DNA from 3 places in the Caballeronia sp. LjRoot31 genome. Region 2 is predicted to be linked to each of the others. Evidence: predicted binding sites of a transcription regulator. Region 2 holds the regulator's gene; each other region holds the start of a gene.
What was found. The regulator LexA, encoded in region 2, represses DNA repair genes until DNA is damaged. The targets are predictions, from matches to a motif close to ACTGTATNNNNATACAGT.
Positions count from the first base shown of each region.

Region 1: dinB (DNA polymerase IV) is a predicted target of LexA. The motif match lies at 2,599-2,616, and genes of this name have one in related genera.
Region 3: ACSQ8V_RS13585 (ATP-dependent helicase) is a predicted target of LexA. The motif match lies at 2,198-2,215, and genes of this name have one in related genera.

Region 1 is NZ_CAXURX020000002.1:755,026-759,292, forward strand. It holds gene ACSQ8V_RS21810 (VC0807 family protein) at 1-486, opposite strand, end outside; gene ACSQ8V_RS21815 (alpha-ketoglutarate-dependent dioxygenase AlkB family protein) at 714-1,310, opposite strand; gene dinB (DNA polymerase IV) at 1,348-2,505, opposite strand; gene ACSQ8V_RS21825 (hypothetical protein) at 3,232-3,807, opposite strand; partial or broken gene ACSQ8V_RS21830 (cupin domain-containing protein) at 4,187-4,267, shown strand, end outside.
Region 2 is NZ_CAXURX020000001.1:1,717,951-1,722,217, reverse strand. It holds gene cysW (sulfate ABC transporter permease subunit CysW) at 1-309, opposite strand, end outside; gene cysT (sulfate ABC transporter permease subunit CysT) at 306-1,202, opposite strand; gene ACSQ8V_RS07595 (sulfate ABC transporter substrate-binding protein) at 1,371-2,420, opposite strand; gene lexA (transcriptional repressor LexA) at 2,716-3,372, shown strand; gene ACSQ8V_RS07585 (hypothetical protein) at 3,568-3,954, shown strand; gene ACSQ8V_RS07580 (DUF2939 domain-containing protein) at 4,088-4,267, shown strand, end outside.
Region 3 is NZ_CAXURX020000001.1:3,051,146-3,055,412, reverse strand. It holds gene ACSQ8V_RS13610 (MATE family efflux transporter) at 1-421, opposite strand, end outside; gene ACSQ8V_RS13605 (hypothetical protein) at 420-548, shown strand; gene ACSQ8V_RS13600 (RNA-binding S4 domain-containing protein) at 772-993, opposite strand; gene ACSQ8V_RS13595 (hypothetical protein) at 1,363-1,764, shown strand; gene ACSQ8V_RS13590 (hypothetical protein) at 1,824-2,084, shown strand; gene ACSQ8V_RS13585 (ATP-dependent helicase) at 2,306-4,267, shown strand, end outside.

The DNA.
Region 1 (4,267 bases), on a different contig from region 2:
CAACAGCCGCACGGCATTCTCGATCGTCAGACCCAGTCCCCACACAAGTGTCATCTTTCGAATGACCGCTACGAGGCCCGGATTGTCTTGCCACCATTGCTCGAACTGAGCGGTTCCTCCGTCCTGCTCGCGGGCGATGGTGGACCGCCCGAGATAAAACACGAGCGGCCGTGGAAAAGCGAGTGAAATCAAGAACACGACGCCGATCAAACCGGAGATGACGGGCGCTTCAAAAAGGCGCGTACGCGGGTTGTCGATAAAATATGAAACCGCCATTGAGAATAACGTGCCGGCCAGTACGATTGCGCTTAGTGCATCAAAGTGGCGGAAGCGTAAAAGGTCCCAGGTCATCCAGGCTATCAGCGGCAGCGTGGAGGCGGCCAGTGCTCCAAGGTGGCCCCACTGCGGATACGCAAGGTGATAGGCGAGCCACGGGAACAGCACGTTGATGCAGATCGCGGTTAAATAGCGGGCCCGGTTGTTCATACGAATCGCCTGAGTGCTGAAGTTCAGAGCTACCGAATTGCCGAGTACCGAGTTGCCGGCGCGGGACAAACAAAAATACCACGGCGCGTTTCAGGTGTCTCAGGCGTTTCATGGTTCGGATAGCACGCGCCGCAAACACGACGGCGGTTATCGATGAAACGATAAGAACGCCTGCAAACCCTCGGCGCGTGCCGTTCAAGGTTAAAACAAGGAGTACTGCCGAGGTCCTAGCGCTGCTTGAGCTTTGCAGCATCAAAGCATCGAAACGCGAGGCTGATGCGTGGCCCGTCGACACCGCTCATCTTCGGTATGCCGTGGTTGTGCGTAAATTGCGATGCGTAGCTCATCACGATCACACTGCCCGCATGCAGGTCCACATTGAGCGTGCGGCCCTTGCCCGACTTTGCGCGGATGGTCATGCGACGGGTCGCGCCCAGTGAAAGGATTGCTATTGGCGCTTTCTGCACTAACCCTTGCGTCTTGTCGTTATGGGGCGCAACGCTGTCGTTGCCATCGCGATACAGATTCAAGCCGACGCTGTTGAACTGCGCGCCGGCAATCGCGCGCACTTGTACCGCAGCTTCCATCAGAGGCTCCGGCAAATCCGCTGCGTCCAGCGAGAAATGCGCCATCAGCCTGGGCACATCGACCTCGCGTTCGTACATCAGGCGGCGCTGATTGCCCCAAGTCACTTGACCAAGCGTCTGCTCGAACCACGCGTGCGCAGTGGCTTGCGGGACCACGTCGGGCAGGTAACGAATCCCGCTTTCGGCGTCTTCTACAAGGTCGAGCGGCACGGCATTGAACAGATCGCTTTGAAACACGACGATTCCTTTCCTGGCTTTTCCTGGATTTTGCTAATTAATCCGCCGCGAACGGCAATTCACCCTGAACCGCTTGCGGCTCAGCAACATGCGATCCCACCGGCAGCAACGCCGTTACCCGTACCCCGAGCAAACGCAGCCGCCGATCCAGCGGTACGCGTTTCAGGCACTCTGTTGCGGCGCGACGGATCTCCGTTGCATCGGCTGTTGGAAACGGCACGGTCAGGTCACGCGTGACCGTGCTGAAGTCGTTGTAACGCAGCTTGATGCCGACCGTGCGGCCCTCGTATCCCTTGCGCCGCAGGTCGTCGGCCACGCGCGTACACAGGTCGGTAAACGCCGCCGAGAGTTCCGCGCGATCGTGGCGCACATGCAGGTCGCGCTCGAAGGTGGTTTCGCGGCTCATCGATTTCGGCTCGGAGCTGACCACAACGGGCCGGTCGTCGAACCCCTGCGCCACTTCCAGGAGCCATGCCGAGTAAGTCCGGCCAAAGCGGGCCTGCAGTATCTCGGGGTCCGCGCGCGCCAGATCACCGACGGTCTCAATGCCGATAGCCGCCAGTTTTTCATTCGCCTTCGGCCCGATGCCGTTCACCTTGCGTACGGGCAGCGGCCAGATTCGCAAGGGGATGTCGGCGGGGGTGAGGATGGTCAGGCCGTCGGGTTTATCCAGTTCCGAGCCGATCTTCGCCAGCAGCTTGTTCGGCGCGACGCTGATCGAACACGACAGGGCGGTTGCATCGCGCACGGCCTGCTTGATGCGTGCGGCGGTCTCGGCGGGGTCGCCCGGCAGGTCAGTCAGGTCGATGTAGATTTCATCGATACCGCGGTTCTCGATCTGCGTGGTGAACGTGGCCACGGCCTCCTTGAAGAGGCGAGAGTAGTGCCGGTATGAATCGAAGTCGGTGGGCAGCAGGATGGCGTCGGGTGCGAGCTGCGCGGCTTTCATCATGCCCATGGCGGAAAACACACCGAGCGCGCGTGCTTCATAGGTCGAGGTGGTGACAACGCCACGGCCCGCGTAATCGCGCAGCCGTTTAAAGCTCCGGGTGCCATCAGCCAGTGTTTCGGGCGTGGCGTTCCTGCCGCCGCCGATCACCACTGGCTGGCCGCGCAGTTCCGGATAACGCAGCAGTTCCACGGACGCATAAAAGGCGTCCATGTCCAGATGCGCGATATGCCGCGTGGCTGTCACCGCGGCGCTCCAGCACGCGAGAGGCTCAGCGCGATTGATGCGTAAGAACTGGATGTGCCGACATTGCCATTGGGAACGGACATGACCTGAATAACTGTATGGATGTACAGTATTTTACATCAAAAGTGCTGGGCGCAATACCGTGGGGGATAGGAATTGGTTGGATGGGGGCATTAAAAATCAAAGGCTTGCCAACAAATTTGGTCACGCGCCAGATGACGCGGGACCGAATGAATTGGACTTGCTGAATGTGTGACGCGAATTTGCTGGATTTGCTGGAGTGTGAGAGGAGCCCGCATTGCGCTGGTTGCGAAAGGTTGCCGGCGGCCACAACCGGCCCTTCGACACATAGGTGACGATCCATGGGTTCACCGTGGTGCCTGGTCTCGAAAAATGGGGGGAGAATGGACTATAGAAATCATCGCTCGATGTGCGACTTCACTGCCTGCTGACGGACAGATTCGTGACGGGCTCATCTGTGGCGTACGTGCGGAAAGACTCGATAGAGGTGGCCGTCGCGAGCCGCCTCGGGGACTTTGTAATGACAGTCCGTTTAAGCTCAAGCAATGAGCATTTTCCACTCGTCACTGCCGGACGTATTCAGTCTGTACGTCTGAGTCGCTGACGATGATCGCGACGCTCAACCAGCTCCCGGTCCGTGGTTTTGCTGGCAGGAGATGCCTCCATGCTTTCCAGAAAATACCGTCAGAGACCAGAATGTGCCGCTTATGCGCTGGTCGAAAGCAGGCCCGTTGTCTGACCGCTGGCCAACATCAACTGGGCTAGGGCACCTTGCGCGCTCTGCAACTGAGTCGCGATCTGGCTGACCTCGCTGGTATTCGAACTTTGCGCCGCCGCGCTCAACGCGCTTTGCGCACTTTGCAACTGGGCCATGATCTCGTTGATCTGGCTACTGTTAGCGCCACCGGCCGCGCTGCCGGTGCTAGACGATACCTGCGCGAGCTGGCCTTCGAGGGACGCGACCAGTGCATTCATCTCGTCGAGTTCGGTCGTCGAGGAACTGCTGGAAGAGGCTGATGCACCACCGCCACCGCCACCACCACCGCCTGCGGGGCGCGAACCCGAAGTGGAGGTGGAGGGTGTCGAGCCGGACGAAGCTCCGCCCGTCGCTCCGCTCGACGACGTACCGCCGGTCGCCCCTCCAGTCGAGGAGGGCGTGCCGGTGGACGCTCCACTCGTCGCGGACGACGCGCCGGTGCTGCCGGCCTTCGAAACGGACGACCCGCTGGCACCCAAGGCGGTCTCGGTTGCCGTAGCAGCGGTTGCTGACTGGATCTGCATGGAAGGTCTCGGTTGGCTCGAAACGGTACATTTCGGTTTGGGGGCTCGCAGCCAATCGCCAGGAAGTGCCCCATTACCGCCCTATCTTCTCAATAACGGCAGGCTGAATGGTTTCTTGAGCCGATTTTTCAATGTTTCGGTATCGAGATCCGGCGCGGGACAGCTGTTAATGCCGCGACGCTGCGCCGCCGAGCCGCCCTGGACTGCCTTGCTTGCGAACGCATGGTCGGATTCCACCCACGAAGCAGCCGTTCAATTCGCGGTTGTGAACGTTGCTTGTTCCGCCGAAGTGGCCATGCGCGGAGATTGACCACGAGTCACGGCTGACGTCCGCTCCTAAACCGCTATTATCGGTATTCGCCCTAAAGGAGAATAGCCGATGAGCCGACCGGATTTCATCAAACACTGGACTGAACTAGAAGAATCGAATGTGCATTCGTATCGCGGCGATACCGAGCCA
Region 2 (4,267 bases):
GATAGACCAGGACGCCGTCAACCCGAACACCACGTTCAGCGGCACCGCAATCGCGGCGACGATCAGCGTGAGCTTGATGGCGGACCACGCGTCGGGATCTTTCAGCGAATCGAAGTAATAGTCCACGCCCTTCGCGAACGCTTGTGCAAACACGGCGACGAGCGGAACCACAAGAAACAGCGCCAGGAAAATCAGCGCGATGGCCGTCAGGATCCAGCGCACGGCGCGCGGTTCGGTAACCGGATCAAGCTTGTGCTCAGTCACACGGGCCGTGGTCACATCCACAGTTTTCTGGTTGACGGCGCTCATGCTTTCGCCCCGTCAATATGCAATGCACCGGCCGAAGCAGGCGCAGGACCTGCGCCACCGCGGCTCGTGCGCCGTTGCAGGAACCATTGCAGCGTGTTGATCAGCAGCAGCATCAGGAACGATACACACAGCATCACCACGGCGATCGCGGTCGCCCCGGCGTAGTCGTATTGTTCGAGCTTCGTGATAATCAGCAGCGACGTGATTTCGGACTTCATCGGCACATTGCCTGCGATGAAAATCACCGACCCGTATTCGCCCAAGGCACGCGCAAACGCAAGCGCGAAACCGGTCAGGATCGCGGGAAACAGCGACGGCAGCACCACGCGGCGAAACGTCAGCCAGCGCGTGGCGCCAAGGCACGCGGCCGCTTCTTCCTGCTCCCGCTCGAAATCTTCCAGCACGGGTTGCACGGTGCGCACGACGAACGGCAGGCCGATAAACGTCAGCGCCACGAGCACGCCCAACGGCGTGAACGCCACCTTGATCCCAAGCGGCGCGAGAAACTGTCCGATCCAGCCATTCGGCGCATACACCGCGGCGAGCGCGATGCCGGCCACGGAAGTCGGCAATGCAAACGGCAGATCGACGACTGCATCCACCACGCGCTTGAACGGGAACGTGTAGCGCACGAGCACCCACGCCACTAGGAAGCCGAACACGGCGTTGATCAGCGCGCCACCGAGGGCAGCGGTAAACGTCAGTCGATACGACGCCAGCACGCGCGGCGACGTGACCGCGCGTACGAACGTCGCCCAGTCGAGCGTGGCCGTCTTGGCGAAGGTCGCGGCGAGCGGAATCAGCACCACGAGGCTCAAATACGCCACCGTGATGCCGAGCGTCAGGCCGAAGCCCGGCAGTGCGCTGGGCTTGCGGAAAGTGAAAGTCGTCATGCGTGAATCATCCAGTTCCGCCGCGCCGCGGGGACGGCGCTTCGGGGTCGAGCTTCGGGTTGGTTTCATGGCCGTCTATGCGGCCATCGTGTTATTTCAGCCTTCTTTTACGACTACAGCACCGCGAGCGCATAAGCGCCGGCAGTGCTGCCCTTCATGCCGCCGTGCTTACTGCGGCTGATAGATCGAATCGAACACGCCGCCATCGGCGAAATGCGTCTTTTGTGCGTTGGTCCAGCCACCGAACGAGTCGTCGATGGTGTAGAGCTTGATCTTCGGGAACTGCTTCGTCAGCGCAGCGGGAACAGCTGTGGAACGCGGCCGATAGAAGTTGCGTGCCGCGATTTCCTGGCCCTCCTCGCTATACAAATATTTGAGGTACGCCTCGGCCAGCTTGCGGTCGCCATGACGATCCACGACCTTGTCGACTACCGCGACCGGCGGCTCTGCCAGGATGCTCACCGAAGGCACGACGATCTCGAACTTGTCCGAACCGAATTCCTTCAATGACAAGAACGCCTCGTTTTCCCACGCTATCAGCACGTCACCCTGTCCGCGCTGCACGAAGCTGGTGGTCGCGCCCCGCGCGCCCGAATCCAGCACGCCGGCGTTCTTATAGAGCTTGGTTACGAAGTCCTTGGCGGTCGTCGCGTTGCCGCCCGGCAGATGTTCTGCATAGGCCCACGCTGCGAGGTAATTCCAGCGCGCGCCGCCGGATGTCTTCGGATTCGGCGTCACGATGGACACGCCCGGCTTGAGCAGGTCCGGCCAGTCCTTGATCTGCTTCGGGTTGCCTTTGCGAACGAGAAACACGATGGTCGATGTATACGGCGACGCGTTGTCCGGCAAGCGCTTCTGCCAGTCCTGGCTAACCAGCCCCTTGGCTGCGAGCGCATCAATGTCATAGGCCAGCGCCAGCGTCACCACATCTGCCTGCAAACCGTCGAGAACCGAGCGAGCCTGACCACCGGAGCCGCCGTGCGATTGCTTGAATGTGACGGTCTCTCCGGTTTCAGCCTTCCATTTCTTGCCGAAAGCCTGATTGAACTCCTGGTACAACTCACGCGTCGGGTCATACGACACGTTCAGGAACGACGTGTCGGCGTGCGCTTGCGCGATCATGCCCGCGGTCATCCCGGTCACCGACGCTGCCCCGATCACCGCCGTGGCAAACAGCTTCCTTGCACGTGCGCCCCACCTCGAATTCTGACTCAGCATTACCCCGTTCCCCGTCTTATGTGGTTTGAGCAGCCGAGTCTATCGACGAGCTTTCATTATTAAAAATAATTGTTATTCATTCTTTTAGATCAAAAAGTGCTAATGACGGCTGGAAGCGGCGTTGCGGCCATCAAACAGCCGTTGGAGCACCCTGTTTACAGGCTCTGTATGGTTCTGACGACGTCGAACTTAAAGTAAAGCTTGAAAAGCGCTGAATACTGTATAAAACTACAGGCATCTGTTCATCCATACAGTGGACGACCAGCCATACAAGGGGCAAAAGCACGTGACCAAAATGAGCAAACTGACTGCGCGGCAGCAAGAGGTTTTCGAACTGATCCAGCGCGCGATCGAACGCACGGGGTTTCCGCCCACGCGCGCCGAGATCGCAGCCGAACTTGGTTTTAGCTCCGCTAATTCCGCCGAAGAGCATCTTCGGGCGCTGGCGCGTAAAGGGGTGATCGAACTGGCGGCGGGTTCATCGCGCGGCATTCGTTTGCTGACCAATGGCGGCCTCGACGAAGGGCCTCATCAGTTCACGTTGCCCCATGCCAGCATCATGCAATTGTCCTTGCCGCTGGTCGGGCGCGTGGCGGCCGGCAGTCCGATCCTCGCGCAGGAACACATCTCCAAGCATTACGCCTGCGACCCGGCGCTGTTCTCCAGCAAACCGGACTATCTGTTGAAGGTGCGCGGTCTTTCCATGCGCGACGCAGGGATCTTCGACGGTGATCTGCTCGCTGTGCAGAAGAAAAACGAGGCTAAGGACGGGCAGATCGTCGTGGCGCGACTTGGCGACGACGTCACGGTCAAACGGTGGAAACGTCGTCCAGATGGCGTTGAACTGATCGCTGAAAATCCTGATTACGAGAACATCTTCGTCGCGTCAGGCAGCGACGACTTTGCGCTGGAAGGTATTGCGGTCGGGTTGATTCGTTCCGGCGAGCTTTGATTTCTGCAAGGTTTTCAGCTTCTGCTTTGATGTCTGCTTGTTGATTTCTGATTTGCAGGGCGGCGGGGTTTCCGGGTATTCCGGGTGTTCCCCGGCCGCACTGCACTTGAATTCCGGCCCTATAAAGCGTGACGGACATCGCACTCGCGATGAACCGGTGCGCGTCCTATTGTCATCGGTCATCGGAGAAACATCATGGAACGATTCGCCCGGTTGTTTTCTGCTTCTTTTTTATCCGCATCGTTCGCGCCGACAGCACGTGCACCCCTGTCGTTTCGGCAATTCCGCGAGTTCGGCCGTTTGCGGCATCTGCGCTCGCTGATCTCCTGCAAGACACCGAAGCCAGCAGACACCCCCGATCTCTTCGACGAACTGCCCGTCCTGCCCTCGCGGCAGCCGGCGTTCGCCCGGGTATCGCTGAGTGCATCGGTGCATACGCAGGCCGAGCAACGCGCGCCGGTGCGAGTGTATCGCGGTGAATCGCGGGTCATCATGGTCGGCAATATTGAAGCGGTGTCGCGCATGATCGACCGTTGTATCGACGAGGAGCGGGCCGGCGTTGAAGGCGGATTGCTCGCCTGATTTTTTCGAAGCAATGAGATTCGCGGGGATAATTCTGGCGCTGTTGCGGTCCATCCAGGGGTTGAGGCTTCTTTGGCCTCTGCTCTTGCATTCGAGCCGCATCCACCTCATCAGCCCAAAGGCGCCTTAGCGTATGTCCCTGTCCCGTACCAGCAAGTCCGTTGTTATTACGTTGTTGGTTGTTGTCGTCGTGGCAGTGCTCGGTGCGATCTATGCGTCGCCGTACATCGCGCTCGACCGGTTGAAACGCGCCACCGACGCCCGTGACGCTCAAACTGTGAATCAGTACGTCGACTTTCCGCTGCTGCGTGAA
Region 3 (4,267 bases), 1.3 Mb from region 2:
CGCAATATTCGCCGACGTTCTTGGCCAGCATGGCGGGTTCGTGGAACGCGAGCAGGATCGGTTCGGCGAAGCTCAGCAGCGTGAATGCGGGGATCGCGAGCAGCAGCGACAGCACCAGCCCGGTCCAGTAGATGTTCGGCACGAGGTGATCGTTGTTCGCGCCGCGCGCATGCGACACCGATACGCTCACCGACGTCAGCACACCTTGCAGCAGCACCACGACCACGAAGAACAGGTTGGCGCCCAGGCCGCCGGCCGCGAGGGAATCGGGGCCGAGCGAGCCGAGCAGGATGGTGTCGGTGACGCCCATCGCCATTTGCGACAGTTGCGAGATGGCGAGCGGCGCGGCGAGCCTGGCGGTATCGACGGCGTGACGGGAAAGGCTTGGCGGCGCGTTCGCGCGGATCATTCTGGATGGCATGGCGGATTATCTGGATACTTTGCTGCACGGCAAAAACCGTGCAAAAACGGCAACGGGCGATGCAGCAAACCGTTACCGGTCCTGCATCGCCCGTTCGTTCCGGCCGCGCTTCAGCTTTTGGGCGTGAAGCTCCGCTTTGAATTTCTGCTATGAATTTCAGCTATGAAACCCGGCTTCGAATCTCAGCTTGGAATCTCGGTTTTGAGGCACGCCAACTTGAAAAGCTGGCTTCAACCGTCAACAAGCTGAAAGCGGCGAAAGGGAACGAAAGCCGTCTAGCTTATTGCTTGATCGCGCTTATGTCGATCACGGCGCGGTATTTAACGTTGTCCAGATCGCGCACAGGTGGATCATTTCGGCTTGAGAACCTTGATCGTGGTGTCTTCGATAACCACGGTCTGGCCCGCGCGGATCTTGCACGTCTTGCGCAACTCGATCTTGCCATTGACCTTCACCTCGCCCTCGGCGACGCGTGCTTTCGCCGAGCCGCCGCTATCGGCCAGGCCCATCAGCTTGAGCAGGTTGTGCAGTTCGACGTAGTCGCCCGTGAGCGTGAATTCGAGGCGCGGCATGTGAGCGTTCTTCGCAGGATGGGGGCGGAAAGGGCGCCCATGATAAACCAGCCGGGCACGCGACGTGCGTCTACAGCACCAACTCCCGGATATCGGGCGTTCGGCTGTTTGCAATATGTCAGGAAGTGAAACCTTCGGTAACAATGACGCGTTTCAGCGAACTCCAGCGTCCGGCGCCGGGTCAGTCAGAGTGATCGGCGCGTTTTTTTGAGCGTTCATGCCGGTCACCGGAAGTGTAGACGGGTATTTGCGGCGCTGTGCTCCAAGCGCGGTGTTTGAGGACACAACATACATCGCCTGGGCGTCGCGGCTGGTTGCGATGATTGCAATCGGCCACCCGAATAAAAAACTGCCAGAGAGGAAATGAACATGTCGCAAGTCAGGAAAATGCTGTTGGGTACCGCTTTTGCCGCCATGGGTCTGTCCGCATCCGCGTTCGCGCAGACCGCGCAGCCTTCCGCCGCCGACGCCGGCCAGATGTCCGCGCCGTCCACGCAAACCGCGCCGCCGCCGCAGAATATCGTCGCACCGGCGCCGACCGATCCGCTGGTCGTGAAGCGCAATGCCAACGCGCAGGCTAACGCTGAATACAAGGCGTCGAAGAAGGCATCGAAGCAGGATTTGAAGGCGACAAACAAGGAAGCGAAGGCGCAATACAAGGAGCAGGTGCGCAACGCAAAGATCAACAAGAAGGCCGACAAGCAGACCGCCAACGACGAACTCAAGGCCACCGAGCCGGACGGTCCGAAGGATACCGGCCTGCAGCACTAAGTTTTCAGCGCGATGAATAGAACGCTGCCCCTTAAGCGGGCCGCAGCAAGGAGGAATTCATGACTACGACCACGAAGCGTTTATGTGCTGCGTTACTCGCGGGTGTATTCGCGACCGCCGCGACCGTTTCGGTTGCGCAGACGCAGACCACCGCGGAACCTACGCACGCCGACACGAAAGCAGCGAAGAAGCAGACCAAAGCGGACAAGGATGCGAATGTAGCGCAGGCCAAGGCGGACAAGAAAAAGACGGAAGCGCAGTCAAAGGCAGATCAAGCCGCCGCCGATGCGAACCTGAAAAACGCGAAGAAAGCAGACTGATTCGCGACAAGTTCCGCTGTAGGGAAGTGACGATGGCCCGGTGCGCGCAAGCCCACCGGGTCATTTATTTTATAGGGCCAAAAGCCTGCTGCATCAGTCGCTTGCGTGGAAGAGTTGTATGGATATACAGTGTGCGTCACCCTTTTTTAAAGCCACACGACGTGCTCACGCTCAACTCCGCCACCGACGACGATCTCGCGCCCAAGCCGGCGCGGGAGGACATCGCGTCGTATCTGACCAAACTGAATGACGCGCAGCGCGAGGCGGTCGAGTACGGCACGCAGGCGTCGAACGCGGGCGACCCGGCCGGCGCGCTGCTGGTGATCGCCGGGGCGGGATCGGGCAAGACGAATACGCTGGCGCATCGCGTGGCACATTTGCTGGTGAAGGGCGCGGACCCGCACAGGATCCTCCTGCTGACGTTTTCGCGGCGCGCAGCCAGCGAGATGACCCGGCGCGTGACGCGTATCGCCGTGAACGCTCTGGGTAACCGCAGCGTGATCGCGCAAGGCCTCACCTGGTCGGGCACCTTCCATAGCGTGGGCGCGCGTTTGTTACGCGATTACGCGGATCTCGTGGGGTTATCGCCGTCGTTCACCATCAACGACCGCGAGGATTCCGCCGATCTCATGAACCTCGTGCGGCATGAACTCGGGTTATCGGCGAAAGAAAAGCGCTTTCCGGCCAAATCCACGTGCTTCGCCATCTACTCGCGCGTGGTCAACACCGGCGTGTCGCTTGCCGCCGTGCTCGACCAGGCGTTCCCGTGGTGTCGCGAATGGGAAGACGACCTGCGCCGGTTGTTCGCCGCGTACGTCAACGCGAAGCAGCAGCAAAGCGTGCTCGACTACGACGACTTGTTGTTGTACTGGTCGCATCTTGCCGCCGAGCCGTCCATTGCCGCGGATCTGTCGAGTCGTTTCGACCACGTGCTCGTCGATGAATACCAGGACACGAACAAGCTACAGGCGTCCATCCTGCTTTCGATGAAACCCGACGGCCGCGGCCTGACGGTCGTCGGCGACGACGCCCAGTCCATCTATTCGTTTCGCGGCGCGACGGTGCGTAATATCCTCGACTTCCCGAATCACTTCAATCCGCCCGCGAAATGCGTGACGCTGGAGCGTAATTACCGTTCGACACAGCCCATTCTCGCGGCATCGAATGCGGTGATCGGTCTCGCCGCCGAACGTTATACGAAGAACTTGTGGACCGACAAGGCATCGGCGCAACGGCCGCGCCTTGTCTCGGTGGCCGATGAAGCCGATCAGGCGCGTTATGTCGTCGAGCAGGTGCTGGAGGCGCGTGAAGGCGGTATGACGCTCAAGCAGCAAGCGGTGCTGTTTCGCGCCGCGCATCATAGCGCCGCGCTCGAAATCGAACTCACGCGGCGCAACATTCCGTTCGTGAAGTTCGGCGGCCTGAAATTCCTCGACTCCGTTCACGTCAAGGACGTGCTGGCGGTATTGCGCTGGGGCGAGAACCCGCGGGACCGCGTGGCCGGGTTTCGCGTGCTGCAGTTGCTGCCGGGGGTTGGGCCTGCCATCGCCGGCCGTGCACTCGATCAGGTGGCGGAGCGCGGCGAGACGCCGGCCGCGTTGGCCGCATTCGCCGCGCCGTTGCGCGCGAGCGAGGACTGGCCGGTGCTCGTCGCGATGATGTCGAAGGTGTGCGCGCGCGAAAGCGGCTGGCCCGCTGAATTCGAGATGATCCGGCGCTGGTACGAACCGCATCTGGAGCGCAATCACGAAGACGCGTCAATTCGTCATGGCGACGTGTTGCAGATGGAAAGCATCGCGTCCACTTATCCCACGCGCGAGCGTTTTCTCACCGAACTGACGCTCGATCCGCCCGATGCCACCAGCGACGAATCGGGTGTGCCGCTCATCGACGAGGATTATCTGATTCTCTCGACCATCCATTCGGCCAAGGGCCAGGAGTGGAAGAACGTGTTCGTGCTCAATGGTGTGGATGGCTGCATTCCATCCGATATGGGCACGGGCAGCGACGAGGAAATCGATGAAGAAAGGCGGCTGTTATACGTCGCCATGACGCGTGCGAAAGAGGACTTGCACATTGTCACACCGCAGCGTTTCTACGTGCACAACCAGACGCATATGGGTGACCGGCATATCTGGGCGGCGCGTACGCGTTTCATTCCCGCGCATCTGATGCCGCAGTTC